3 regions of the Ensifer sp. YR511 genome follow, and region 2 is predicted to be linked to each of the others. Evidence: riboswitches for the same ligand, from Rfam matches in the RefSeq annotation. Region 2 holds a riboswitch; each other region holds the start of a gene.
What was found. A riboswitch is a leader RNA that binds a small molecule or an ion and turns the genes downstream of it on or off. The one in region 2 is predicted to bind cobalamin.

Region 1: it holds a riboswitch for cobalamin, as region 2 does, so the genes downstream of both, metE (5-methyltetrahydropteroyltriglutamate--homocysteine S-methyltransferase) here and cobU (bifunctional adenosylcobinamide kinase/adenosylcobinamide-phosphate guanylyltransferase) in region 2, are expected to answer to the same signal.
Region 3: it holds a riboswitch for cobalamin, as region 2 does, so the genes downstream of both, BLU15_RS04350 (CbtB domain-containing protein) here and cobU (bifunctional adenosylcobinamide kinase/adenosylcobinamide-phosphate guanylyltransferase) in region 2, are expected to answer to the same signal.

What each region holds. Positions count from the first base shown of each region.
Region 1 is NZ_FNGR01000009.1:49,521-59,069, reverse strand. Features, by position in the region: gene BLU15_RS17450 (ABC transporter substrate-binding protein) at 1-964, opposite strand, end outside; gene BLU15_RS17445 (carbohydrate ABC transporter permease) at 989-1,822, opposite strand; gene BLU15_RS17440 (carbohydrate ABC transporter permease) at 1,819-2,781, opposite strand; gene BLU15_RS17435 (ABC transporter ATP-binding protein) at 2,888-4,054, opposite strand; partial or broken gene BLU15_RS17430 (metallophosphoesterase) at 4,051-4,892, opposite strand; gene BLU15_RS17425 (LysR substrate-binding domain-containing protein) at 5,085-6,011, opposite strand; gene BLU15_RS17420 (hypothetical protein) at 6,143-6,454, shown strand; cobalamin riboswitch at 6,473-6,692, shown strand; gene metE (5-methyltetrahydropteroyltriglutamate--homocysteine S-methyltransferase) at 6,792-9,146, shown strand; gene BLU15_RS17410 (acyl-CoA thioesterase) at 9,143-9,549, shown strand, end outside.
Region 2 is NZ_FNGR01000001.1:296,444-305,992, forward strand. Features, by position in the region: gene BLU15_RS01405 (EamA family transporter) at 1-262, opposite strand, end outside; gene cobO (cob(I)yrinic acid a,c-diamide adenosyltransferase) at 262-906, opposite strand; gene cobN (cobaltochelatase subunit CobN) at 1,053-4,883, opposite strand; gene cobW (cobalamin biosynthesis protein CobW) at 4,987-6,051, opposite strand; gene cobU (bifunctional adenosylcobinamide kinase/adenosylcobinamide-phosphate guanylyltransferase) at 6,055-6,579, opposite strand; cobalamin riboswitch at 6,714-7,172, opposite strand; gene BLU15_RS01430 (cation efflux transmembrane domain-containing protein) at 7,375-7,956, shown strand; gene BLU15_RS01435 (cobyric acid synthase) at 7,995-9,452, opposite strand.
Region 3 is NZ_FNGR01000001.1:873,529-883,077, forward strand. Features, by position in the region: gene BLU15_RS04305 (cystathionine gamma-synthase family protein) at 1-395, shown strand, start outside; gene BLU15_RS04310 (VOC family protein) at 492-842, opposite strand; gene BLU15_RS04315 (TetR/AcrR family transcriptional regulator) at 969-1,589, opposite strand; gene BLU15_RS04320 (crotonase/enoyl-CoA hydratase family protein) at 1,673-2,488, shown strand; gene BLU15_RS04325 (ArsR/SmtB family transcription factor) at 2,539-2,901, shown strand; gene BLU15_RS04330 (SRPBCC family protein) at 2,898-3,464, shown strand; gene BLU15_RS04335 (anthrone oxygenase family protein) at 3,534-4,013, opposite strand; gene BLU15_RS04340 (NAD(P)H-binding protein) at 4,010-4,840, opposite strand; gene BLU15_RS04345 (TetR/AcrR family transcriptional regulator) at 4,945-5,637, shown strand; cobalamin riboswitch at 5,636-5,898, shown strand; gene BLU15_RS04350 (CbtB domain-containing protein) at 5,939-6,115, shown strand; gene BLU15_RS04355 (CbtA family protein) at 6,313-7,110, shown strand; gene BLU15_RS04360 (ferric iron reductase) at 7,149-8,015, opposite strand; gene BLU15_RS04365 (glucoamylase family protein) at 8,018-9,364, opposite strand; gene BLU15_RS04370 (DUF1194 domain-containing protein) at 9,512-9,549, shown strand, end outside.

The DNA of each region.
Region 1 (9,549 bases), on a different contig from region 2:
CGAACTTCGCGAACTTCCAGGCGGCTTCCTGCTTTTCGGCGTCGCGCGTCAGGATAACGACGGCGTTGCCGCCGGTCGGCAGCTTGCCCTTTGCCGGGTCGATGAGCGGGATATGGGCAGTGCGCAGGTCGAACTTGTCGCCGACATTCTTGATGGTGTTGCGCAGCGCACCCGTCGTCTGGAAGGCGAAACCGACCTTGCCGGCAACGAAGGCCTGCTCGCCGGCCTGCTTGGTCAAAACCGGCAGACCGCCTTCCTTGACCATGCGGTCGAGCACTTCGACGGCCTTCTCACCTTCGGGACCGTTGAAGGCAACCTTGCTTTCGTCTTCGCTCAGCATCTCGCCGCCGGCGCCGAAGAGCAGCGCGGAGAACATCCAGTCATCGCCCTGCCAGCGGAAATCGATGCCCTCGTTGCCGTCGCCAAGCGCCTTGATCTTGCCCCCAAGCGCAATGACCTCGTCCCAGGTCTTCGGCGGGCTTTCCGGGTCGCCGCCGGCTTTGCGCACGAGATCGGCGTTGTAATACATGATCGGGTTGGAGGTGGCGAAGGCAAGGCCCACCTGCTTGCCGCCCACCTGGGCGAGCTTCAGGATGTTTTCGGAAAAGCCCTGCTCGGCCATGTTGCCGTCCTTGGCGATGAACGGGCCGAGATCAACGGGGACGTCGCGCTCGTTGACCATGCGCAGGCGGTTGAGGCCGATGAAGGTGAGATCGGGCATCTCGGCCGTTCCGGCCTGACGCATGATCGTCTGGATGCCTTCCTCATAGGTCGCCGACGGATTGGCGAAGGTGATCTTGATATCCGGGTTTTCTTCCATGAACTTCTTCGAGATCGTATCCATCACGTCCTTGAAGAAGCCGGGCATTGGATAATGCACCGTCAGCTGGGTCTCGGCGTTGGCGGGGGCTGCGAGGATTAGCGATGCGGCAGCCGCGGTGAAAAGCTGTCTCAGATGTGTCATGGGTTGCGCTCCAGGTTGGACCGTTCAGCCTTTGAGACCGGTCATGGTAATGCCCTCGACAAAACGCTTCTGCGCCAGCAGAAACGCAGTCACGAGGGGAAGGGTGATGATGAGGGTCGCGGCCATCAGCGCGCCGTAGTCGTCGCCGGCTTCTGCGGCGCGGAAGTAGAGAAGGCCGAGTGGCGGGGTCGCATGGTCCTGGTTGGTGACGACGATCAGCGGCCAGAAGAGATCGTTCCAGTGGGCGACGACCGAGAAGATTGCAAAGGCGGTGATCGCCGGCCAGGCGTTTGGCACGATGACGCGCGCGACGATGCCGGCTTCAGACATACCATCGAGGCGTGCCGCATGGATCAGATCGTCGGGCATGGCGCGGAAAAACTGCAGGAACAGGAAGATCGCGAACACCGAGATCGAGAACGGCGCCACTAGCGCTGCGTAGCTGTTCAGCACCGACAACCTGTCGAAGGCCACGTAAATGGGCAGCGCGGTTGCGTGGATCGGCACCAGGAGGCCGAGCATGACCAGCACCATCATGGTGCGGGCCGCCCGAAACTTCAGCTTCGCCATGGCATAGGCGCAAGGGATGGCGACGACGATCTGGATGACGAAGATCAGCGCGCAGACGACAACGCCGTTGAAGAGCAGGGTCGTCATCGAGACGCGCGACAGCGCCTTGGAAAAGTTCTCGATATAGGACCACTCCTCAGGGATCAGCGACAGCGACGAGGAGAAGATCTCGCTCTGAGCCTTGCCGGCGGTCGAGACCATGAAGATGTAGGGCGCGAGGAAGATGAGCGCGCCAAACGAGAGAACGGCGAGGCGAATGAGGCGGGTGACGGAGATGGTGTTGGTCATGCGTAGTGAACCTTCCGGTCGAGCACGCGGTACTGCAGGAACATCAGGACGACGAGGATGGCGAGGAAGACGACGGTCATGGCCGAGGCATAGCCGACGCGCAGATAGACGAAGCCCTCCTGGTAGATGGTGAAGAGCAGCACCTCCGACGCCTTGTTCGGACCGCCCTCGGTCAGCGTCTTCACCGTCTCGAACACCTTCACTGAGTTGATGATGCTGATGGTGGTGACGAACAGCGTCGTCGGCCCGAGCATCGGCCAGGTCACCAGCCGGAAACGATCGAACCAGGTCTTGGCGCCGTCGACTTCCGCTGCGGCATAGAGCTCGCGCGGGATGGCGGTGAGACCGGCAAGGAACAGCACCATGTTGAAGCCGACCGACTGCCAGATGCCGATGATCGACAGACCATAGAGCACCGTGCCGGAGGCCCCGAGCCAGTTGGGGCCGGCAATGCCGAAAACGGCCAAGAAGGTGTTAATCGGGCCGATGGTCGGGTGAAACAGGAACTGCCAGACCGTCGCCATGGCGACGAGCAGCGAGGCCACCGGCAGGAAATAGACCGTGCGGAAGAACGCCCGCCCCTTGGTTTCCGCCTCGATCAGCATGGCGATCGCCAGCGCCAGCACGATCGAAACCGGTGTGACGATCGCGGTGTAGATGGTGGTATTCCAGAGCGAGCGCCGGAAGGTGCGGTCGCTGAAGAGTTCGGCATAGTTCTCGAAGCCGACAAAGCGGAAGCTGCCGTAGCCGAGCTCGAAATCGGTGAAACCGAGAACGATCACCGCCGCGGTTGGTAAAAGGATGAAGAGGACGAGCAGCGTGATGGCCGGCAGCGCTAACAGCCAGGCAATGCGGGCCTCGCGGCGATCGGGATCGGTGGTCGCGGCATCGATCGCCGTCTGGGTCCGCAGCCGCTGCGCCGGCTGGGCACCGTCTCGCAGAGATGAATGCTGAGGCATTGCCTCCAGCCGATCTCCCCCCTTGTGGGGGAGATGCCCGGCAGGGCAGAGGGCGGTATCCACGAAATCCGCCGCCCCTGCCGCCGTATCCCGATTGGAACCCGCCTTAGCCATGGATCTTCTCCAGCGTCGCGGCGATAGCGACCCGCTCGGCTGGCAGCCGGGTGCCCTCGCCGTCGAACAGCATCGCCCGTTCCGGCATGAACTCGACGTCAACGGGCTGACCGATCGCGAGCACCGCGGCCTCGGCAGGTGCTGACTTGGCAGTGACCAGCTCGCCGATCGCATCGAGGCGGGCGTGAACGATTACCTCAGAGCCGAGGAACTCCATACGCTCGACCCGCGCGCTCAACCGGCCGGCGCTTGCCGCATGGAAGCGCACGAATTCCGGGCGGATTGCGAGCTTCACTGAAGCATCCGGCGCCTGTCCGCGGCTTGCCAGAAGCACCAGATCGCCGAAGCGCACGATGCTCGCCGTATCCGTGCGGGTCTCCAGCACGTTGATCTTCGGCTGGCCGAGGAAGCGTGCGACCTCGATATGGGAGGGGTTGTCGTAGATCTCCTTCGGGGTCGCCAGTTGCAAGAGATTGCCGCCGATCATCACCGCCACTCGATCCGCCATCGACAGCGCTTCCGACTGGTCGTGGGTGACATAGAGCGTCGGCACGCCGGCGCGGCGGTGGAGATCGACGATCTCGCCGCGGGCATGGACGCGCAGGTTGGCATCGAGATTGGAGAGCGGCTCGTCCATCAGGAAGACGGCCGGGCGGCGCACCATGGCGCGGGCGAGCGCCACGCGCTGGCGCTGGCCGCCGGACATCTGGCCGGGCTTGCGGTCGAGCAGGTGATCGATCTTCAGCGCCAGCGCCATTTCCTTGACCTGGCGCTGGATATCGCTGCGGATCTGCTTCTGCCCCGGCATCAGATTGCCGATCACAGGCAGGCGCTGCGCCGCTGTCAGCCGCCGCATCGCAAGCGGCACGGCGATGTTCTCGCCCGTCGTCAGGTGCGGATAGAGGGCATAGGACTGGAAGACCATCGCGACATTGCGATCGGCCGCCGCCATGCGCGCGACACTGCGGCCGCCGATGACGATCTCGCCGCCGTCGCCATGATCGAGACCGGCGACGATGCGCAACAGCGTGCTCTTGCCGCAGCCGGAAGGACCAACGAGCGCGATGAACTCACCCGCCTCCGCCTGCAGGCTAACCCCCTTCAGGATCGCGTTACCGCCATAGGACTTGGTGATACCCTCTAGCGAAAGCACGCTCATTGCGCGGCCTCCACACGGACCGTCTTCTTGGCCGCCAGCGGGTAGACCTCTTCGACGATCGGATCGAGCAGGTGGCTGGTCAGTCCCGGCACCGCGATGATCTCGCTTTTGACGTTGACGTCGCTAAACTCGTGTACGACGGCGCCGACCAGCCGCTCGCCCGGCATCGGCCGTTCCAGCGTATCAATGATGAAGGAGGTCGGCGGCGCCCAGACGAGCGACGTCCCGGCGTGCTTGCCCGTCCAGGCCCAGTGCAGGTGGCCGCTTGCATGCAGCGCCACCTCGGCTTCGGCGAAAAGATCAAACAGGCGTTGGCGCTGGCGCGGACGGATGCCCCAGTAGCCGGTGTCGCCTTCGCCCGGATCGTCGACGAAGAGCGGCTTGTGGGCAAAGACGGCCACCCGGCGGCCGTCGCGGCTGAGCAACTGTTCCTCCAGCCAGGTAAACTGCCTGTCTTCTTCTTCGTCCTCGAAGCCGATCAGCAGGCTGTTGAGGCCGAGCAGCCGCCAGTCGCCATGGTCGCGGCCCCAGTAGTCCGGACCGGCGAGCCGGCGCCAGCGGGCAAGCCGAACTGGATCCACCGGCTGGTGCGAACCCGGCAGATGGCCGACATCGTGATTGCCGGGAACGATCAGCACCGGCATCGAGAGCTGGCCGATCAGATCGAGCGAGAAGGTGATGTCGTCCTCGTGGTCGGCACCATCGATGGTGACGTCGCCGGTGTGGATGACGAGATCGGGTTTTACCGCCTCGATCCAGGCGCGAACCGGTTCCCAATTGCCATTGAAGTGGCTTTTGGCGGGCTGAGATGGGTGTCGCTGATCTGGACGATTTTCATGGAAACGGGCCTCCGACGATGGCGTGCGGTATCCGCGTCGGAGGGCTGATACTTCCCTTCTCTGCGGTTGGCCGCAGTCTTTAGGGAGCCGCCATGTCAGTTTGGTAACAGCCGTTCTCAGCTGATTTTCAGTTTCTCCATGAAAGCGTCATCTTCAGAAGACCGACGGGCCGAGTAGGCCCCGTTGTGTCTCTACATTGCGCCGCGGTCGGTCCGACGCGACGCCGGACAGGATTGCTCCATCACGGTCGAAAGCATGGCGTTCGACGCATCGGCCTCGGCGACGACCCAGTCGCGAAAGGCCTGGATCTTCTTCTGCCGCCTGGTGCTTTGCGGATAGACGAGCCAATAGGCGCGGCCGTCGCGCACCACATGCTCGAACGGCCGGATGAGCCTGCCGCTCTTCAGTTCATCCATCAGAAAGGTCGAGACGGCAATCGCAATGCCGTGATCCGCAAGGATTGTGGCGACATCCATCGCCTGCACGTCGAAGATCAATTCGGTGCCATTGCTTGCCGGCGGCTCGACGCCGGTTTCGATCATCCACCGCCGCCACCAGCTGGCGTTGCCGAAACGCCGGACTCTCAGAACGTCCGCGGGCTCCTTGAGCTGGTGCTTTTCCAGGAAGGATGGCGTGCAGACAGGCACGTAATCGAGCGGAAACAAGGGAAAGACATCGTTGCCCGGCCAGTCGCCGGCGCCGCTGCGCACCGCGAGATCGATGGCGTCACGTTTGAAATCGACCAACTCGGTCGACATGTGCACCCTGATGCTGATGTTGGGATGCGCGGTCTGAAACGACGCGAGGCGCTGACCGAGCCAGCTCGACACGACGGTTGGCAGCACCGAGATGTGCAGGTGATGCTCGGTCTTGTCGGCAATCTCCGAGAAGGCCGCCCCTAAGAGATCGATCGCTTCGGTCACCTTCGGCGCTAGCTGCCGCCCGGCGCCGGTCAATCGCACCTCGCGCGGAAGCCGGACGAACAGCGGCGCGCCGATGCGATCTTCCAACAGCCGGATCTGATAACTGACGGCCGCCTGCGTCATGCCGAGCTCTTCGGCGGCGCGGGTGAAACTCAGGTGCCTGGCGGCGGCCTCAAAGGCGCGCACCGCACTCATGGGAGGAATCTTGCTCATGGAACTGAGATAAGCATTCTTTATGCCAGCATGCGAGAAATCGCTTTGCGCGAAACGGCAAAAACCCTCACTTTTTTCGCGAACACACGCCCTTGAGAGAAGTGAGGATAGCAATGCTTAGCGCAGTGCGATCAACGATTTACCATGTCCTGAACTGGGCCGATAAGACCCTCAGCCCTCCGGTTGCCATCGACACGTTCAACGAGTTCCAACTCCGGGATATCGGCCTGACGCGAGATCAAGAGCATATCCGCGCGCGCGTCGGCGACGCGGCGGATCCGTGGCAGTGGCCGGAGGAGGTCGCTTCGACCAAACCGCAACCGTCCCGTGAGCGGAAAGCAATGGAAAGACCTCGTCCTGCCACTGTCTCGCCGCGGGCGGCGGCGGGAGAGAATAAAGACATAAGCATTTCTTTATGCGATTGACGAAGAGCTCGGGACAGGGCATTGTCGCCCCATCGTGGTTCTTCGCCCGCCTTTGGAGGGACGGAGCTAAGAGGGAATTCGGTGCGGCGCCAGACAAGCGCCCATGCCGGAGCTGCCCCCGCAACTGTAAGCGGAGAGCGGCCGTTCGAAGATGTCACTGAGGGAGACGCCTCGGGAAGACGGAACGGTCCGTGACGACCCGCAAGCCAGGAGACCTGCCGCGATGAACAACGTCCACGGGCGGGGTGTCCGATGAGGCGCGTTGAGGACGCGGGATCGCTCTCGCGCCGCGGCTGCGTCGCATTCAAGCCTTGCCCATAACCTTCGGGGTAAGGAAATGACCATCAAGACTGCCAATCTCGGTTTCCCGCGCATCGGCCGCCGTCGCGAATTGAAATTCGCGCTCGAACGCTATTGGGCCGGAAAGGCCAGCCGCGGCGAACTTCTCGATACCGGAGCCAAGCTCCGCGCTGAAAACTGGGCCGCGCAGAAAACGCGCGGCATCGACATCATCCCCTCCAACGACTTCTCCTTCTACGACCACGTGCTCGATACCGCCGTGCTTGTCGGCGCAATCCCGCCGGCCTATGGCTGGACGGGCGGCCCGGTCGATCTCGACACCTATTTTGCCATGGCGCGCGGCTCGGCCGGAACGCCCTGCGCCGCCGGCTGCACCCATTCGGGAAGCAGCAGCGGCACTCCCGCGCTCGAAATGACAAAGTGGTTCGACACCAACTATCACTACATGGTGCCCGAGTTCGACAGGGATCAGCGCTTCGAGCTCACCCACAATCGGCCGCTGGAAGCCTTCCAGGAAGCTCAGGCCCTCGGCTATCGCACACGCCCGGTGCTCATCGGCCCGGTGACACTGCTGAAGCTCGGCAAATCGAAGGGCGGCGACTTCGATCCGGTCGATCTGATCGAACGGCTCCTGCCCGTTTACGTGAGGGTCCTGGCGGAGCTTGCTGACGCCGGCGCCGATTGGGTCCAGATCGACGAGCCTTGCCTGGCGCTCGATCTCGCGGACAAGGATCGTCGCGCTCTCGACCTCGCCTATCGCACGTTCGACACCGACGTGCCCGGACTCAAGATCATGCTGGCGACCTATTTCGGCTCGATCGGCGACAACACGGCAACGGCATTGGCGCTGCCGGTCGATGGACTGCATGTCGATCTCGTGCGCGCGCCGCAGCAGATCGACACGCTCATCCAATCGGCTCCGGCGGACCGGGTCCTATCGCTCGGGATCATCGACGGCCGCAACATCTGGCGGACCGATCTGGCCGGCCTGTTCCGCCGGCTGCAGCCTCTGATTTCGGCCCACGGCCGCGACCGCATCGAGCTCGCACCTTCGTGCTCACTCCTGCACGTGCCTATCGATCTCGAGCTGGAGCGTGCGCTCGACCCGGAACTTTCCTCCTGGCTCGCCTTCGGTACGCAGAAACTCGACGAACTCAGCCTGCTTGCCAGCGCCTTCGAGCCGGGGCTTGCCATTTCCGAGCACGTTTTCGCCGCCTCGATCGCGTCCGCCCAGGCGAGGCTCACCTCACTCAGGATCCATGATCCTCTGGTCGCCGGGCGCTTGAAAGCGCTGACGGATGCGGACAGCAAGCGGCAATCCCCGTTCGCGGGCCGCCGGGCACTGCAGGCGAAGAAGCTGTCATTGCCGCTCTTCCCGACAACGACGATCGGATCCTTCCCACAGACATCGGAGGTTCGGCAGGCCCGTTCACTGCATGCGAAGGGCGAACTCAGCTATGTCGACTACACCGCCTATCTTCGCCGAGAGACCGAAGTGGCGGTGCGCTGGCAGGAAGAGGTCGGCATCGACGTACTCGTTCACGGCGAGTTCGAGCGCAACGACATGGTGCAATATTTTGGCGAGCAGCTCTCGGGCTACGCCTTCACCCAGAGCGGCTGGGTGCAGAGCTACGGATCGCGCTGCGTGCGTCCGCCTGTTATCTTCGGCGACGTTTCGCGACCAAACCCGATGACGGTCGAGTGGGCGACCTTCGCGCAGTCGCTGACCGATCGCCCGGTCAAGGGCATGCTGACAGGTCCGGTCACCATGCTGCTATGGTCCTTCGTTCGTGACGACCTGCCACGTTCCGTGGTGTGCCGGCAGATCGCACTAGCACTGCGCGATGAAGTCTCGGATCTCGAGGCCGCCGGCATCGCCATCATCCAGATCGACGAACCAGCACTGCGCGAAGGCCTGCCGCTGCGAAATGCCGATCGCAAGGCCTATCTCGACTGGGCGGTGGAGTGCTTCCGTCTCAGTGCAGCCGGGGTGGGCGATGCGACCCAAATCCACACCCATATGTGCTACTCCGAGTTCAACGACATCATGGCCGCAATCGCGGCGATGGACGCCGACGTCATGTCGATCGAGACGTCGCGATCGAAAATGGAACTGCTCGGCGCCTTCGCCGACAAGGCCTATCCGAACGAGATCGGCCCGGGCGTCTACGATATCCATTCGCCACGCGTGCCCGGCGTCGAGGAAATGGTGCATCTCATCGAAAAAGCGACCGAGGGCCTCACGCCGGACCAGATCTGGGTCAATCCCGATTGCGGACTGAAGACCAGGCGCTGGGAAGAGACGCGGCCGGCGCTCGTTAACATGGTCGCCGCCGCCCGCTCGCTTCGAGCGGCTTTTGCCGCCGATACGCGCGAAGCCGTCAAAGCATGACGGGGCAACACGAAGTCACGACGGCGCCGGGGGAAACCCCGGCGCCACAAACCCTGATCGACATCGTTTTTCCAGGCGATACCAATCATCATGGCACGCTCTTTGGTGGCGCCGCCCTCGCGTCGATGGACCGGATCGCTTTCATCGTCGCCACTCGTCACGGGCGCGTTCCCTTCGTCACCGCATCCTGCGACCGCATCGATTTTCGTGCGCCTGCGCGCATAGGTCAGATCGTCTGCTTCAGCGGCCGTCCGGTTCGTGTCGGGCGCCGCTCGATGGTGGTCGAGGTCGAGATGATCGCGGAAGACATCGCCACCGGCAGCCGCGCCCTTTGCAGCAGGGGCACCTTCACCATGGTCGCGATGCCCCGTGCCGATGAAACGGATTGGATGCTGCCGCCGCT
Region 2 (9,549 bases):
CGCGGAAATAGGCAAGCCAGGAGGCGCCGGTGGCAAGACCGGACAGCGCGAGAAACAGCCAGGTGCGTCCGGAGATTTCCGATGGCTTCTGCCACTGCCCTGTCGCCGCCACGATGGCGGCGATCACGCAGAGGATGACGACGGTGCGGATCAGCGTTGCGAAGTCGGAGTTGATCTGCGCAACCCCGACCTTGGCAAACACCGCCGTGAGCGCAGCGAAGGCGGCCGAAAGCAGCGCCCAGAACTGCCAGCTCTGGCTCATCAAAACTCCACGCCCTGCTGCGCCTTGATGCCGGAACGGAACGGATGCTTGATCAGCTCCATCTCAGTGACGAGATCGGCGATTTCGATCAGGTCTTCTTTCGCGTTGCGGCCGGTGAGCACCACATGCGTCATGTGCGGCTTTTCTTCCTTCAGGAAGCGCACCACTTCGGCGACGTCGATGTAGTCGTAGCGCAGAGCAATGTTGATCTCGTCGAGCAGCACCATCGAGTTGCGCTCGTCACGGATCAGTTCCTTCGCCTTCTCCCAGGCCTTTTCAGCCATCGCAACATCGCGGGCGCGATCCTGCGTTTCCCAGGTGAAGCCCTCGCCGAGCGTATAGAACTGGCAGACATCGCCGAAATGCTTCTCGATCAACTCGCGCTCGCCGGTTGCCATCGCACCCTTGATGAACTGCACGACGGCGCAGGGCATGCCGTGGGCGATATGGCGGAAGATCATGCCGAAGCCGGCGGTCGACTTGCCCTTGCCCTTGCCGGTGTTGACGATGATCAGACCCTTCTCGTCGGTCTTCGTCGCCATGATCTTTTCGCGCGCTGCCTTCTTCTTCGCCATCTTCATGGCGTGGCGGGCATCGTCCTTCTCGGCCGGGGCTTCGCCGCCTACTGTCGTCTCGTCGCTCATGATCACTCCCTCAGTTCTCAAGTTCGGGATGGGCAGACGCCCTCGTCCCGCTTCGGTTCCTTTTCGCACTTCACTGAGCAGCGAAACGGAACCAGGTCCTTGTTTGCAAGCAATTCCGGACGGATTACCGCCAGCCCGGAACCGCTCTATTCATTGCCGGCACGAAGCCGGGTTGCTGCCGTGCCGATGCCGGCAAGTTCAAACCGCGCCGAATTCGAGCGCGGCGTCCAGAGATTGCGGTCGATTGCTTCAAGCAGGCGTTCGGCAAGCTCGGCAAAGGCGGCCGGGTTCTTGTCGCGCATGAAGTCAGCCACGCGCTCGTCGACGATGAACGCCTGATAGGCGGCCTCGAAATGATGGTCGCGCACCGCACCCGTGGTCGCGGCAAAGGCGAACATGTAGTCGACCGTGGCAGCGATCTCGAAGGCGCCCTTGTATCCGTGGCGCATGACGCCATCGATCCACTTGGGATTGACGACGCGGGCCCGGACCACGCGGCCGATCTCTTCTTCGAGCGACCGGATCACAGGTTTTTCCGGACGGGAATGGTCGTTGTGGTAGATCGCCGGACGGTGACCGCCGAGCTGTTCGGCGGCAGCGCTCATGCCGCCTTCGAACTGGTAGTAGTCGTCGCTGTCGAGCAGATCGTGCTCGCGGTTGTCCTGGTTCTGCACCACCGCCTCTATCGTGCGCAGGCGCTCCTCGAAAAGATCGCGCTCGGCCTTGCCCTCCTCGCCGGCGCCATAGGCATAGGCGCCCCAGGTAAGATAGGCCTCGGCGAGATCGGCTTTGGTTTCCCAGCCCTTCTCGTCGATCAGCGCCTGCAGGCCGGCGCCATAGGCACCGGGCTTTGCGCCGAAGACGCGGTAGGAGGCGCGACGCGCGGCCTCGGCAGCCTCGACACCTTCCGCTTCCAACCGTCGGCTTTCCGCCCGCATGCGTGCGGCGATCATGTTGTCGGCATCGTCTTCCTCCAGCGCGCCGACGGCGCGGATCGCCTTGTCGAACAGCGCGATCTGGTCCGGGAAGGCATCGCGGAAGAAGCCGGAAATGCGCAAGGTCACGTCGACGCGTGGGCGGCCGAGGACTGCGAGCGGCACGATCTCGTAGCCCATCACCCGGCGAGAGACCATGTCCCAGGTGGGCTTGGCGCCGATCAGCGCCAGGGCCTGGGCGATGTCGTCGCCGCCGGTGCGCATGTTCGCCGTACCCCAGGCGGTCAGGCCAAAGGAGGACGGCCATTCGCCGTGGTCCTGCAGGTAGCGGCGGATCAGAAGCTCGGCCGATTTCTTGCCGAGCTCATAGGCAGCCGGCGTCGGCACCGCGCGGCTATCCACGGAGTAGAAATTGCGCCCCGTCGGCAACACATCCGGCCGGCCGCGCGTCGGCGCGCCCGATGGACCGGGGGCGACGAAGCGGCCGCTGAGACCGGTGAGGAAGCCGGTCATCTCGGCGGCACCCGAGTTTGAAATCGACGGCTTCAGGCGCGTTTCGATTTCGCCGAGCACGGCGCGGGTGTTGGCCCAGTGGTCCGGGCAAGCCAGTTCACCCGACACGAGATTTGCGGCAAGCAACTCGATGCGCTCGACCGTATCGCCGGCGGTGCGCCAGGGGGCGTCCGAGAGGTCAGCGAGGATGGACGGTTTCGGGCCTGTCCAGGTGTCGGACATGACGCAGTCGAGCGGGTCGAAGGGTTGGGCGTCGCGTGCGGGGCTACCCCCCGCGGAGGTGGGAATAGCGAACCCACGCAGCCCCGCATCCGCTGCGATCGCCCGCTGCAGGCTCTGGTCGCCGCCCTCGCCGAGACCGCGGGGCACGCGCGCCAGCGCTACGGTGAGGTCCGTCAACAACCGCCCTTCCGGCGCGACGCCGAAGATGTGCAGGCCGTCGCGGATCTGCATTTCCTTGAGGTCGCAGAGATAGGCGTCGAGCTTTTCCAGCGCCTTGTCGTCGCTGTCGCCCCTGTCGATGCCTGCGTCGCTGTCGAGGCCGATGTCGCGCACGAGATCGAGGATCTGGCGGCTGAGCAGCCTGAGGCGGCGCGGATCACCGCCGGCGGCGTCGTAATATTCGTCGACGAGCGCTTCCAGATCCTTGAGCGGGCCGTAGGATTCGGCGCGCGTCAAGGGCGGGGTCAGGTGGTCGATGATGACGGCGCTGGTGCGGCGCTTGGCCTGCGTACCTTCGCCCGGATCGTTGACGATGAAGGGATAGATGTGCGGCAGCGGCCCGAAGATCGCTTCGGGATAGCAGGTTTCCGACAGCGCCAGGGCCTTGCCCGGCAGCCATTCGAGGTTGCCATGCTTGCCCATGTGCACGATCGCCTGCGCGCCGAACTGCTGGCGCAGGAAGGCGTAGAAGGCGAGATAGCCATGCGGCGGCACGAGGTCCGGCGAATGGTAGCTTTCCTTCGGATCGATGTTGTAGCCGCGCGCCGGTTGGATGCCGACGATCACCTCGCCGAAGCGGGCGAGCGGCAGCGCGAAGGCGCCATCGAGGAAGAAGGGATCGGCCTCCGGCACGCCCCAGCGACCGGCAACTTCATCCTTTATCTGTTTCGGAAGCGAATCGAAGAACGTCTTGTAATCGTTCAGCGAAATACGCTCGCGAATTTCGCGGTCATGGCTCGCCGCATTGGTCGGCCCGGCCATCAGATAGCGGATCAGCGCGTCGCCATCGGCGGGAACCTCACCGACCACATAGCCTTTCCGCGCCATGGCGCTAAGCACCTCGACGGTACCGGCCGGCGTGTCGAGCCCAACACCGTTGCCGAGGCGACCGTCGCGGTTCGGATAGTTGGCCATGACGATGGCAATGCGGCGCTCGGCGGGCTCTGCCCAGCGCAGCTTCGCCCAGTTGACGGCAAGATCAGCGGCAAAGCGCACCCGGTCTTCGAGCGGCTCATGGCCGACGATATTGGCCTCCACCTTGGCGTCATAGATCGACGCCGCCTTGAAGGAGACGGCGCGCGCAAGGATGCGGCCATCGACTTCGGGTAGTGCCACGTTCATGGCGAGGTCGCGCGCCATCAGCCCCTGCGGCGACGTTTCCCATTGCGCCCGCGACGAGCCGGAGAAAATCACCTGCAGCACCGGCGCACCGGTCGATTCCAGCACCGTCGGCTGACGGTCGGCACCGGGCGACGAGACCGCAAAGCCAGTGGCGTTCATCACCACGTCGGGTGCGGCCTCGGAAAAAATCGCCTGCAGCGTGCCGACGGAAACGGCATCCTTGAGGCTTGAGACGAACACCGGCAGTGCCCGCACACCTTCAGCCTCCAGCGCATCGATCAGCGCCTCCACCGGCCGTGTCTCGCCACTCTGCACGAGCGCGCGGTAAAAGCAGATCCCAACCGTCGGGGGTTCGAATCCCTCCCTCGCTACCATCCGTCCCTGAACAAGGGACTGCCATTCGCTGACGCCGATCACGCCAGCACCCGGCCACCAGATGCCGGCCTTCAACAGGGGCTTTGCCGGCTGCGGCTTCTCCGCACCCGTGACCAGTGCGGCCGCATAGTCGAGAAACAGCCCGGCATTGTCCGAGCCGCCTTCGGTGAAGTAAGCCCAAAGGCGCTGGCGGTCGTCGGCTGCGACGGTGGAGAAAGGCTCCAGCCCCGGATCCGGCTTGTCGTCACCCGGCAGAACCGCGATCTCGAAACGATGGGTGACGGCAGCCGCATGCAGGGCTTCCAGCAGATAACGGAAATAGCTGGCGCCACCGAGCGGCCGGACGACGATCAGCTTGGCGTGACGCGCCGTGCGCTCGACGTAAGTGTCGACCGACATCGGGTGCATCAGGCTCATCAGGCTGGCGATGCGCAGGCTCAAGCCTCCGTCGCGTCGGCCGTGAGCCGCGGCGATCGAGGAGAGCTCGGTGTCGGCGGCCGATAGGAAAAGGATATCGGCCGGCGTTTGCCCAAGGTCGATCGCCTCGTTGCCGTCGGCGATCGTTCCTTTCTGGGCGAGAAGCAGATGCATTCGTCTTGTCCGTTGGGGCAATTCCGAACGAAAACGCTAAAAGCGTTCTCCATCCGGAACTGCATCATTTCAATGCGTTAGATCATTTCATTCAAAGAACGATCTACACGAGCGCGGTGATCGCAGCGCGCACCGCCGCCTCGTCCATGTCGTGCAGGCCGATGACGACGAGGCGCGTACCGCGCTTTTCGCCAGCGCCCCAGGCGCGGTCGTAATATTGGTCGATGCGGGCGCCGACCGCCTGGATCAGGAGGCGCATCGGCTTGCCGGGCACGTCTGCAAAACCCTTGAGGCGCAGAACGTCGTGCTCCGCGATTACGCCCTTCAGGCGATCGATGAAGGCGGCCGGATCGGCGATCGAACCGAGCTCGACGACGAAGCTGTCGAACTCGTCGTGATCGTGCTCCTCACCTGCCTCGTGCTCCATCTCGTGATGCGACTTGCGGTTGGCGATATCGCTTTCCGTGCCGACACCGAGGCCAAGCAGGATGGCAGCGGCGACTTCGCCGTTCTTCGCCTCGATCATCGTCGGCTTGCGGCTGGTGCGCGAAGACACCTCGTCGCGCACGGCCTTGAGGCCGGAGGCATCGATCAGATCGGTCTTGTTGAGAACGATGAGATCGGCAGCCGTCAGTTGATCCTCGAACAGCTCCTCGATCGGGCTTTCGTGATCGAGATTGTCGTCCTCGACGCGCAGCGCATCGACCTTGTCGTGGTCGTCGGCAAAGCGGCCAGCGGCAACGGCGGCGCTGTCGACCACGGTGACGACGCCATCGACGGTCACTTCGCTGCGGATATCCGGCCAGTTGAAAGCGGCGATCAGCGGCTGCGGCAGGGCAAGGCCCGAGGTTTCGATGATGATGTGGTCAGGGCGGTTTTCACGCTCGAGCAGCTTCGTCATGGTCGGGATGAAATCGTCAGCCACGGTGCAGCAGATGCAGCCATTGGTAAGCTCGATGATGTCGTCCTCGGTGCAGGCCTCGGCACCGCAGCCCTTCAAGACATCGCCGTCGACGCCGAGATCGCCGAACTCGTTGATGATCAGCGCGATGCGCTTGCCGTCGGCGTTCTGCAGCAGGTTGCGGATCATCGTCGTCTTGCCGGCGCCGAGGAAGCCGGTGATGACGGTCGCCGGGATCTTGCCCTGGTTGGCTCTCGCAGTGGTCATGGATCAACCCTTCATTTTCAGCGGCAAACCGGCCGCGACAAAGTAAACTTCAGCGGATTTCTCCGCAACGATCTGGTGAAGCCGGCCGGCATGGTCGCGAAACTCGCGGGCCATGCGGTTCTCGGGCACGATGCCGAGGCCGACCTCATTGGAAACAAAGACGAGGCGCGCCCGCGCCTCAGGCAGATACGCAACAAGGGCGGCGAACTCCGCCGTCATGTCGCGCTCTTCCAGCATGAGATTGGTTACCCATAGCGTCAGGCAGTCGATCAGGACCACATGGCTGGGATCATCGATGCGTCTGAGGATGCCGACGAGATCGAGCGGCTCCTCATGCGTCGTCCAGCCCTCGCCGCGGCGCGTCCGGTGATGGTCGATGCGCTCGCGCATTTCGTCGTCCCAGGCGCGGCCCGTGGCGACATAATGCATGGTGAAGCCGGACGCTTCGACGAGCCTCTCGGAAAAGCTGGACTTGCCGGAACGGGCGCCGCCAAGGACCAGCACGGGCCCGGCGCTGAGACTGCTCATCGTGGCTGCCTCAACATTCCCAAATCAGCCGTCGGTGGCAAAAGCCATCGGACGCGCCACGGGCGCGTTCTTGAAAACATCTGCGAGCCAAAACAACCTCCGTGATGGCGTTGGAGACAAAAGTCCCCTCGGGCGGAATGCCCGTGCCGGATGGCAGGTCTCCTGGCTCACGGCGTCACGGGCCGAACATCGCCTCGCCCTTAAAGGGCAAGGTTCCGATGTCAGGGCCCGAGCGGCCCGCCTCACCTTCCCGGCGTCTTTCCGGTGCCACAGCGAACCTTTGCGCGTCGTCTCCGACGCATGGGTGCTGTGAGGGACATCGTGAAAGGCGGACGATTCGTAGAAGAAGAGGCGTCCAAACCCGGCTGATCACGATGCCACGCCAGTGGCTTTTCCGGCTTGATCCCCGACCTGCCCCGATTGCCCGTGCAACCGGCCGACAGCCCGGCACCAAACCCGATGGCGAACCCTGACCGTTCTACAGTCGCGGGGTCGGCTGCGATAAGGATGCCCGATTTGGGTCCATCCGTCACATTCCCAATTATTCCCCCAGATCGCCACGACAAGGGGGAACCATCCAACACCTGATGATTAGGAAGCGGGCAGCCCAAAGTCAATCGACGCATGCGACGCCTCCCCGGCCGAGTTGCGCCACGCGACGATTTGTCGGGCGTCAGGCACGACGGCGGTGTGAGCGGGACCGATGTCGAAACCTAATGCTATGGATAGCAACCTGCTGCTAACACGTGTGTCAAAGTGCCGGGGGCGAATCTCGCCAGAAAAGGAACTTTTCGAGTGGATACCGACCTGCGCCGCGTCGTCCTCATCGTCTCCCTGTTGAACCTCGGCTATTTCGGGGTCGAACTCCTTGTCGCGCTTTCCATCGGCTCGGCGTCCCTCATGGCCGACAGCGTCGACTTGCTCGAAGACGCCTCCGTCAACATGCTGATTTTCTTTGCTCTGGCCTGGACGACGCGAACCCGCGCGCGAGTCGGCCTGGCGATGGCGTTCATTCTGCTGGTACCGGCGCTGGCCTTCCTTTGGACGGCCTGGGCGAAGTTCATGGATCCGGTCCCGCCAGAGCCCTTTGCCCTGTCCCTGACCGGACTTGGGGCGCTGGTGGTCAACCTCTTCTGCGCCTATCTGCTCGTCGCCTACCGTCACACGAGCGGCAGCCTCACGCTGGCAGCATTTCTCTCGGCCCGCAACGATGCCTTCGCCAATGTGGCCATCATCGCCGCGGGTCTGGCGACAGCCTACCTGTGGCAGTCGGCCTGGCCGGACCTGATTGTCGGCTTGGGGATTGCCCTGATGAACCTGGATGCCGCGCGGGAAGTCTGGGAAGCCGCAAGCGAGGAGCACGATGTCGCAGCGTAGTTCCCCCGGGGACCTGCTGGCTGACCCTTGCCGCGTCCCTAGTGCCTGAGCAACTCGTCCAGCCAGCGACGATCGAGCACAGCCTCCAGCTCGTTCGCGACATCGTCGAGCGCCGCATCGACCGATTGGCGGTAGTTGTTGGCGCCGCCTTCGATGCCGAAACTCTTGAGCAGCGCGCCGCGATAGGCGTCGCTGGTGAAGAGCCCATGCAGGTAGGTGCCCATCACGCGGCCATCGGCCGAAAGGGCGCCGTCGGCGCGATTGTCGATGCGCACCGACGGCCGGCCACAGTCCGCACCTTGCGTCTTGCCAAGATGGATTTCGTAGCCTTCGAGCGCCACATCATGCTCCAGCGACCAGGCGCGGCTGTTGCGCACCGTCTTTTCCGGCGCCATCTCGGTCTCGACCTCGAGCAGCCCGAGACCCTCGACCGCACGTTCGCCGCCCTCGATGCCGAGCGGATCGGTGACGCGCCGGCCGAGCATCTGGTAGCCGCCGCAGATGCCGATGACCCGGCCGCCCCGGCGCACATGACGTTCGAGGTCACGGTCCCACCCTTGCGCACGGAAATCGATGAGGTCGCCGATGGTCGACTTCGACCCGGGAATGACGACGAGGCCAGCGTCTGCCGGAATGGGACTGCCAGGCCGCACGAAGACGAGATCAATCTCCGGTTCGGCGGCGAGCGGATCGAGGTCGTCGAAATTGGCGATGCGCGACAGCACCGGGACGGCAACCTTCAGCGCCCGCCCCTCGCCGCGCGTCAGCTTCTCCAGTACGACGGAATCTTCGGCAGGCAGGCGTGCCGCCGCCTTCAACCACGGCACGACGCCGAAGCAGGGCCAGCCGGTGTAGCCGCCGATGGCGGCAATGCCGTCGTCGAACAGCGTGACGTCGCCGCGGAACTTGTTGATGAGATAGCCGGTCACCATGCGCCGGTCTTCCTCGGGCAGGATCGCATGCGTGCCGACCAGCGAGGCGATCACCCCGCCGCGGTCGATGTCGCCGACCAGCACGACCGGCACGTCGGCCCGTGTCGCAAAGCCCATATTGGCGATGTCGCCGGGCCTGAGGTTGATTTCGGCCGGCGAGCCGGCGCCTTCGACCACCACGAGATCGGCACCGGCCGATATTTGTTCGAAACTCTCCATGACGGCGCCCAGCAGCTTGGGCTTGAGCGCCTGATATTCCCGCCCCCTAGCCTGCCCGGCGACCTTGCCCTGAACGACGATCTGGCTGCCCACGTCCGACTGCGGCTTCAGGAGCACCGGGTTCATGTGCACCGACGACGACACGCGCGCGGCCAGCGCCTGCAGCCATTGCGCGCGGCCGATCTCGCCGCCGTCGTCGGAAACGGCGGCGTTGTTCGACATGTTCTGCGGCTTGAACGGCCGGACCTTCAGGCCCTGATTGGCGGCAAGCCGGCAGAGCCCCGCCACCAATACCGATTTTCCGACATCCGAGCCGGTTCCCTGCAACATGATCCTGCGTGTCATGCGGCCATCGGTAACACTGAAACGGGCAGCGGCAAAGGTCTGTTTCGACACGATTTCGCCGCAATTGACAAAGCCCTTTCACGCATTGTTTCGCGCT
Region 3 (9,549 bases), 580 kb from region 2:
CCGACGACAATGCCCGCATCGTCGCCGAATTCCTGCACGACCACCCGAAGGTCGAGCGTATCCACTACCTGCCCTTCCACGGCGAGGACACGCCGGTCGGCCGCACTTTCAAGACGCAGTGCACCGGCGCTGGCTCGACCTTCTCCTTCGATATCGCTGGCGGCCAGGAGGCGGCCTTCCGCTTCCTCAATGCGCTGCAGATCTTCAAGCTCGCCGTCAGCCTCGGCGGCACGGAATCGCTCGCCAGCCACCCGGCGGCGATGACCCATTCCGGCGTGCCGATCGAGGTGCGCCACCGCATCGGCGTGCTGGAATCGACCATCCGCCTGTCGATCGGTATCGAGCATCCCGACGACCTCGTGGCCGATCTTTCAAACGCGCTGTCGCTCGCCTGATGCAAGAGGCCGCCGGTCCAGCCGGTGGCATCCTTCGCGAGTTCGCAAGGACGCAATTCCGGACGGAAAACCGCTGCGCACTTTTCCTGGAACTGCTCAGTGCGCCAGGATGTTGACGATATTGCCGAACGGGTCGCGCATGTAGAAACGGCGCACGCCCCAGGGCTCGTTGGTGATGTCGTAGACGATCTCGACACCGGCGGCCTTGGCTCGCTGATAGGCCCGGTCGACATCGTCCACCTCGATCGAAAGCACCGGCACCGGCGTATCGTTGCCGCCCTCGCTGGCGATGCTCACCTGTGGCATCGCGGCCTTGCCCTCCGCGGCAAAGGTCAGGATCCAGCCGTGATCCATCACCACGTCGAGTTCAAGCAGGTCGCCGTAGAAGGCGCGCGCCACTTGCGGGTCCGGGGCGTAGAGGTTTGAGACGATACGCTTGATTGTCATGGAATTCTGCTCCCTTCGACGCGCCGCAACGCGGCAGCATCGACGCTTACTGGTTGTTCGGCTAATAACGATACAGCCCATACTGCCCGCCAACGGCAGCCGATTGAAAGCGGAAATCGCCTCGCTTCAGAATGAAGCCGCCGCATGTTCCGATGGCGCCTTCGGGTTTGCTCCGGCAAGCGCCACCCGCACAAGCGTCGCCGCAGCCTTGCCCGCCACCTCCATGTAGCTTGGATCCCGGTGCAGCAGCACGACCGCGAAACTGCCGTCGAGCAGCAGCAGGATCTGCTTTGCCAGCATGGCCGGCTCGGCGACACCGGCTTCGGTAAAGGTCTCGGCAATCCAGGCCTCGAACTTCTTCTTGTGGGCGGCACCGATGCGGATCGCCGGATGACCGGGCATGTTGGCAAGCTCGGCGGAGGTGCGCAGGAAGCCACAGCCCTTCCATTTCGGATGGCGCGCCGCCCGCGCCAGGTTGACGAAGATCGCCTCGACCTTGTCGGCAATGTCCCCGTCGCCCGCGTCGAACCACTTGCGGAAGAGTTTCAGATTGGGCTGGTCGCGGCCTTCGAGATAGGCGGCGATCAGCTCGTCCTTGCTGTCGAAATGATAGTAGAGCGTGCGTTTGGTCACGCCCGCGGCTTCCGCCACCGCATCGACGCTGACGGCGCGGATGCCCTCGGCATAAAACAGCTTTTCCGCCGCTGCGACGATCAGCTCCCGGGTCGATTTCTCTGCTTTCGCCATCTCTCATGTATACCGACTAGTGAATATACATGGCATCTTCCCTCACCTAGCCTCCCCCCGTCAACACCTGCCGGAGAGCAACCATGTCGAACACCGTGCTGATGCAGATTTCCGAGGGCATCGCCCTCCTCACTCTCAACCGCCCTGAGAAACTCAACGCGCTGAACTACGAGCTGATCGACCGGCTCATGAGCCTTCTCGACCAGATCGAGGCGAACGACGGCGTCGGCGCCGTGATCATCACCGGCACCGGCGACCGCGCCTTTTCCGCCGGCGGCGATATCCATGAGTTCTCGGAAAGCGTGGCCAAGGGCGTAAACCCGGCCGTGCGCGATTTCGTCCGTCGCGGCCAGGGCCTGACGGCCCGGCTCGAAGCCTTTCCGAAGCCGGTCATCGCTGCCGTCAACGGGCTTGCTTATGGCGGCGGATGCGAGATCACCGAAGCGGTGCATCTCGCTGTTGCAAGCGACCGGGCGCGTTTTGCCAAACCGGAAATCAAGCTCGGCATGCCGCCGACCTTCGGCGGCACCCAGCGCCTGCCGCGGCTCGCCGGCAGCAAGCGCGCGCTTGAACTGCTGCTGACAGGCGAGGATTTCTTGGCCGATCGCGCGCTGGAGCTGGGGCTCGTCAACCACGTCGTCGCTCATGAGGAACTGATGTCGGCCGCCCGTGACCTGGCAAAACGCATCATGGGCCACTCCCCGCTTGCAGTGCGCTCGATCATCACCGCCGTCACCCGCGGCCTCAACATGTCGATCGCCGAGGGGCTGCTGGTCGAAAGCGAACAGTTTGCCCAGATGGTGCCGACCGACGATCTTGCCGATGCGCTTGCCGCCTGGAAGGGACGGCGCATCCACGACGACCCACCGCGGCCTGGTCTCTTGTCGCGATACTTTTAAATTCAACCGAACGGTTGACAATTAGGTCGACCGAGAGGATATTCAACAATATGGTTGAATATCAGAACGCACATCTCGATGCCGTGTTTCACGCGCTTTCGGACCCGACGCGGCGCGCCATGCTCCAGGACCTTTCGCAGGGCGAAAGACTGGTAGGCGAGCTTGCGGCGCCGTTCTCGATCTCGCTGGCCGCGGCATCGAAGCACATAAAGGTGCTGGAAGGAGCAGGTCTGGTGCGCCGCGAAGTGAAAGGTCGCATGCATGTGTGCCGGCTCGATGCCGCGCCGATGCATGCAGGCATGGAATGGATGCGCCACTACGAAGCCTTCTGGCGCCCCCGCATCGACGCACTCGAGGCGCTGCTTCTCGCCGAAGACGCCACAATCCAAACTGATCCGGAGGAAAAGCCATGACTTCGTCTGCCACAGCCTTTGCCGGCGCCGACTACGGCCGTGTCGTCGCACCGGACGCGGTGCGCATCGAGCGCCTGCTTCCCGGCCCGATCGAGCGGGTCTGGTCCTATCTGACGGAGGAAAGCAAGCGCCGGCTCTGGATGGCGTCCGGAACGATCGGATCGAAGGAAGGGGCCGAGGTCGAGCACGTCTTCCGCCACTCGGAACTGACGACGGAGGACGATCGGCCACCGCAGAAATACGCCGAGCACGCCGGCGAGGTGCGCAATTACGGCCACGTGCTCGCCTGGGAGCCGCCACGACTACTGGCCTATACCTGGAACGAAGAGACCGGCACCCCGTCGGAGGTCCGCTTCGAGCTCAGCCCCCGCGGCGACAAGGTGCTGCTCGTCGTCACCCATAAGCGCATCGCCGACCGCGCGGTCATGACCAGCTTCTCCGCCGGCTGGCACGTGCACCTCGACATTTTGCGCGCTCTGCTCGAAGGCGAAAAGCCGGCAGCCTTCTGGAGCAAGTTTGCCGACCTTGAAGCGCAATACGACGCGCGTATTCCGAAGCCCTGACGGCGGGATGGGCTTGAAGGTCAGGACGCGTGCAGGCGCCGGCAAGGATCGACTTGCCGGCGCTTTTCGTCAGGCTCGGGCGAAACCGAGAACGAAAAACGCCAGCGCGCCGATCGAGGCCCATGTGCGCACGTGGTTCCACCAGACCCAATCGGTCAGATAGCGCTCACGCCAGAGATCGGTCGCCGCCTGACCGGGGGCTGCCGCGGCGAGTGCGTCATTCATCGGCACGTTGAAGACAATGGTCACCAGCAGCACGCCACCGACATAGGCAATGCCACCGGCGGCAAGCCACCACCTGCCCTCGCCCCCCGAGATGAAGGCGACGACGACGAGCGCCAGGGCGAGCAGCGCCGTGCCCATGAAGGCGCTGAGGAAGATCGGGTTCTGGATCACGACATTGATGGCGTTCATCGCGGCGATCCCCTGCTCCGGCGGCAGCCGCGACAGGGCCTGCATGATGCAAACCGAGAAGATGAAGAACAGCCCGGCCATCAGGCCGGAACCGATCGCGGCGGCAAACGCCAGAGCGGGGATCAACGGGATCATGCGGCAAGACTCCAAACACCAGTTGCTGCGGTTTCCCGGGCGTAATCTGCAAAGTCGCGCGGACGCCGCCCAAGCACGCGCTCGACATCGGACGTCATGCTGGAATTGCGTCCGTCGAGCACCGAGGTGAAGAGATAGCGGATGAGTTCGACATAGTCATCCGGCACGCCGTCCGCCTTGAGATGCGCTGCGAAGTCGGAAACCGGAATGGCCTGATAAGAGATCCGACGGTTGGCGGCCGCGGCGATCTCGGCGACGGCCTGGGCAAAGGTCATCAGGCGCGGGCCGGTCAAGGCATAGACCTTGCCGATATGCGCATCGTCCAGAAGGGCCTCAACCGCCACGTCGGCAATGTCGTTGCAACTGACGAAGGGCTCGGTGACCTCGTCCACCGGCAGGAAGACCGAACCACTCACCACGCCGTCGGCCAGGAAGCCTTCGTCGAAGTTCTCGAAGAACCAGCTGCCCCGGATGACCGTCCAGTCGGCGCCGGAGGCCTGCAGCGCACGCTCGGAGGCTTCCGCCTCGTCCTCGCCGCGGCCCGACAGGAGCACCAACCGTTTGATGCCGGAGCGAACGGCAAGGCTCGAGAACTTGGCGATGACCTCGACGGCGCCCGGCACCGCCAGATCGGGCTGGTAGCAGACATAGATGCGATCGACATTTTCAAGGGCGGGCGTCCAGGTCGCCTCATCCGTCCAATCGAAGGAAGGCGACGCCGAACGGGCGCCGATGCGGACCGCTACGCCCCGCTCCCGAAGGCGATCGGCCACCCGCCGCCCCGTCTTGCCGGTACCGCCCAAAACCAGTGTGACTTTCTGAGACATCGTTTCCTCCTGAGGTTCCACCAACAAACATGAGCATCTCTCACATTTGCAAATGTGATAAATCCTCGTATTTTAGGAGTCAAGTCAAAATGTGAGCATTACTCATGATTCCAGATGCAAGTCCCGCCACGCTTCCCGCCGACGACGAGCCTGCGCTGCGCCGGACGCCGAGCCAGAAGCGCAGCCGCGAGCGCGTCGAGCAGATCCTTGCCTGCGCGACGGCGCTCATCCAGGAGAAGGGCAGCGACGCCATGCGCATGAGCGAAGTCGCTGAAAAGGCGGGGATTTCGATCGGCTCGCTGTATCAGTACTTCCCCGACAAGGCGGCAATCGTGCGCACGCTGGCCGAGCGCTACAATGCGGTCTGCAACGAGTGCATCGCGGCCGAACTGGCAAAGGTCACGTCGATAGCCGAACTGCGCGACGCCTTCTCGCTGCTGTTCGACATCTACTACGACATGTTCCTCGCCGAGCCGGTCATGCGCGACATCTGGTCGGCGATGCAGGCCGACAAGGCACTGCGCGAGATCGATCTTGCGCAAAGCCGCGCCGGCGGAAAGCTGCTTGCCGATGTCTGGGCCTGCCTTGTGCCGGAGACGCCGCGCGAAGAGATCGACAGCGCCGCCTTCCTGATCATGCATCTCGGCGACTGCACCATGCGACTTGCAGTCTCGGTCGACCGGGCCGAGGGTGACCAGATCGTCGAAGCCTACAAACGCATGACCATCAAGGATTTTGTCGCGGATGGACCGCGCGGCGGCGCGCACTCAATTGACAACTCCATGACACAATCCTAATCATCTGGGATCGATTGGTTCCCGGGACGCGAACGTGTTTCGGGAGTAAACGGGAATGTGACGGATGGACCCAAGCTGGGCATTCAAATCACGGCCGACCCCGCGACTGTAGAGCGACGTCGATCCACCGTTCCGGAGCGATCCGGAAGAAGCCACTGGCAAGACCGCGAGAGGGCGGCCGAGCTGGGAAGGCGAGGCAGATCGAGGGCATCGAGCCCAACGCCGTGAGCCAGGAAACCTGCCACTCGATACGGGCATAGGGCCCAACCGGGAATTTCCCGATGCCATCACGGAGGTTGTCATGGCTACGTCTACCATTTCGAGCACCCCGCTCTCCCTCAGCGATCGTCTGACCGCTGGCGTCATCGCGCTCTTCATCGGCGCATTCCTCGTCTTTGGCGCCGGCCTTGCCAACTCGGCAGTGCTGCACGACACGGCGCACGACACCCGCCACTCCTACGGCTTCCCCTGCCACTGACCGATGCGCCGGAACGTGAACAACGTTCCGCATCGAACAATCTGCGGACCTGAACGCATCCGGCCCGAGCCGGATGGAGGCCTGCGTGCATCCCGGTTTTTCCGGCGCGCGAAGGCCATCCGCAGCATAGGGAAAATGGGAAGGCTCAAGGACCACGCCACAGGGCGTGGCTTTTGTCGTTATCGAGGGATTTCAAGATGATTGTCAGAACGCTTCTGGCCGCGATCGTGGCTGGATTGATTGCCGGTGTCTTCATGACCGGCGCCCAGGAACTGCGCGTCACACCGCTGATCCTGCATGCAGAAGAATTCGAAGGCGAGGCACCGGCCGCCACCGAACAGCCCGCCGCCCAGCCGGGTGCGGCACAGCCGGCCGCAGAAAACCACGACCAGCATTCGTCGCTCAAAGCCGTGTCGCCGTTCGGCGCTTTCCTCGACGCTTTGTCGCCGATCACCCCGGCCTATGCCCATGAGGGCGAGCATGAGGAAGGCGGCATCATGTTCGGCATGAGCCGCTTCTCCGGCACGCTGATGGCGAACCTCGTGACAGGTTCCGGCTTCGGCCTGCTGCTCGCTGGCGTCAGCCTGGTGATCGGCTACCCGATCACGCTCAGGAACGGCGCGCTGTGGGGCGCCTGCGGCTGGCTTGCCGTGCACATGCTGCCGGCGATCGGTCTACCGCCGGAACTGCCGGGCTTTCCGGCAGCCGAACTCGGCGACCGCCAGACCTGGTGGCTGGTGACCGTGGCGCTCTCCGCCGTCGGCCTCTATCTCGTCGTCCTGCGCGAGGAGATCGTCTCCAAGGTCGCAGGCCTGGTGGCGATCGCAGCACCCCATGTCTACGGTGCGCCGCAGCCGCTCGATATCACCAGCAACGTTCCGGCCGTGCTCGGCGCCGAGTTTGCGGTTGCCGCACTCGCCACCACGCTTGCCTTCTGGATCGTGCTCGGCGTCGTCTCCGGCTTCATCAACGAGCGCTTCGTCAAGGCACAGTGATCACTGATCACAGATCGTCAGCAAAGCGACGGCGGGGTTCAGGTCCCGCCGTTTTGCATGAGATGCGCCGCCAGCCGCGCGCGGCGATCTTCCGGCTCCAGCAGCACGCAAGTGTCGCAGAAGCTGCCCCCTTCCGTCTTGAAGTAGAGACAGCAGCCGCAACGGATCCGATACTGGCGCGACAGCTCAGCGCCGCTTGCCGGATCGAGAGCCGCGATCTGCTCGTAGCAGAGCTCCTCTGAGTAGAGCCGCGAACCCGGTCGTTTGACGATCGCCAGCGCCTCGGCCATGCCGCGCGCCTCGTCGCCGATCGCGCGGCCGATTTCCAGGAACGCACCGGCCAGGGCATCAGCCGCGAGCCGCCATTGCGCCCCGCTCGACAGCCCTGCTCGCGCTTTCAGAACCGCAACGACGGGTGCCAGATGGGCGATGAAGCCCTGTTCGAATGCGCTGACGCCTTGGCCACCCTGGCGCTCCGTCGCCGGCGGATGCAAGCGAAAATGATAGCGCTTGCCCGCGACTTCGACGCCACGGTGAAGCCGCGTCCAATCCTCGAAACGAATGCCGGCCACCTCCGCCTGCAACCCGGCGCCGAGATGGAACGCGCCAAGGACTACGCTCAGCTGGCGGCTATAGAAGGCGATCAGATGCGCCGCCCGGATCCGGTCGGTCATGCCGACCCCGAAGAAATCCTGATAGGCGAGCCCCGCCTCAAGGCCAGCGCTGCCCGCAGCCCAGAAGTCGCCCGGCGCGCTGAAATCACTGGCCGCCGGCCCGAGCGAGACGGCAGCCTCGGGAAACTGGGCACGCAGATGGTCGGCGACGGCCAGCGCCTGCGGCGCAAACGCCGCGGTCTCCGCTGTCGGCCGGTGGTCGTTCAAGCGCATGCCGTCTCCGTCGTCCATTCTCATCCTCTGGCGCGGGATGCGGGCGGATTACCACACGCGCCTTCCCCCTCCTGCAGCCAGCCACCGTCGAAGCCCGCCCGCTCAAGGCCGAGACGGATCGCCGGCATGCTGCGCATCAGCGCCCAGCTAAGGCCGCTTTGCCAGTTCTCGATCATCATGACAACGATGCCCTGGTCAAGACCGACGACACGCGCATCGATCCAGCCCTCCGGGCCTGCGCCGGCGGCCAGGCTCGGATTGAAGCCGCCGGGAAAGCGCCCTTCGCTCAAAAGTCCCGGATAACTGTCTGCCATATGCACCAGGGAGGCCTGCGCCGCATCCGGCTCGAACGGCAGGCAGGCAAGCGGCGCCCAGGGCACGAGCGTGCCGTCATCAAGGCCGTAGGGTGCGCCGCGGTTCACATAGCCGAAAAGCCGCTGCTGGCGCCCATCCGCAAGCCGCAGCCGGCCGCGGGGCGCATGGCAGGCGCTCAGGCCCCACAGGTCCTCGCCATATCCGGCGAAACCGCCGGGATTGGAGCGCGCATGGTCCCGCTGCAAGGCGATGGCGCGTCGGGTATTCTCGAAATAGTCCGTCCCCCGCTCCCGCATCGGCCGGTCGGAAAGCCCGCGCAGATCGAGCCAGGCCTGCGGAAAGAGATGGATGAAGAGTGGCGCCGCATGCAGATGCGGCCGGCCGTCGACGGGAATCCAGTCATGGCCCTCGGCAAAGGCCGCATAGTGCTCCGGTTCGATCGAATGGCCGGGCGCGCCGAGTGCCAGCACATAGAGCAGCAGCGCTTCGCTGTAACCCCGCCAGCGATGCTTCAAGAACCGCCCCGGCGGCCGCCAGCCCATCGTCAGCGTGTCGCCCCGATTGAGCGCCCAGCGCCAGTCCACCCGCGCATAGAGCCGATCGGCAAGAGCGCGGATCTCGCATTCGTCCGCATCCCTACCGGAAAAATATGCAGAGGCGGTCAGGCAGCCGGCGATCAGCAGCGCCGTATCGACGGTCGAAAGCTCGCTCTGCCAGGTGCGCTCGCCGGTCCGCATGTCGAGGAAGTGATGGTAGAAGCCGCGATAGCCGGTCGCCTGCCGGTGGCGGGACTGCGGGCTTTGGACAAGGAAGCGCAGCGTCGTCGCCACCCGCCGCGCGGCATCGCTGCGCGAGAGCCAGCCGCGCTCGACGCCGATGGGATAGCAGGAAAGGCCGAAGCCGGTCGCAGCGATGCTCGCCGGCGCGCCCGGCAACGCGGTGTCGGCGATCAGTCCGGTGACCGGATCCGAATGTTCGAGGAAATACCCGAACGCCGCCTGCTGCAATCGATCAATCTGAAATCGCTCAGTATTTTCCGTACGCTGCGGCATTTCGCCTTTCCTGTCCGACATCCGGCCTCATGCAGGAACCGGCAAAATCACTCTTTAGTGAAGGCCAACTACACCCAAACGGTCGCCGAAATCCAATCTTGTGTTACAGTCTTCTAATCTGACCGCGCGCAATGACTGGTTGAAGCGATGTTGAGCGTGTTGGCGTTACTCCTTTCATTGAGTGG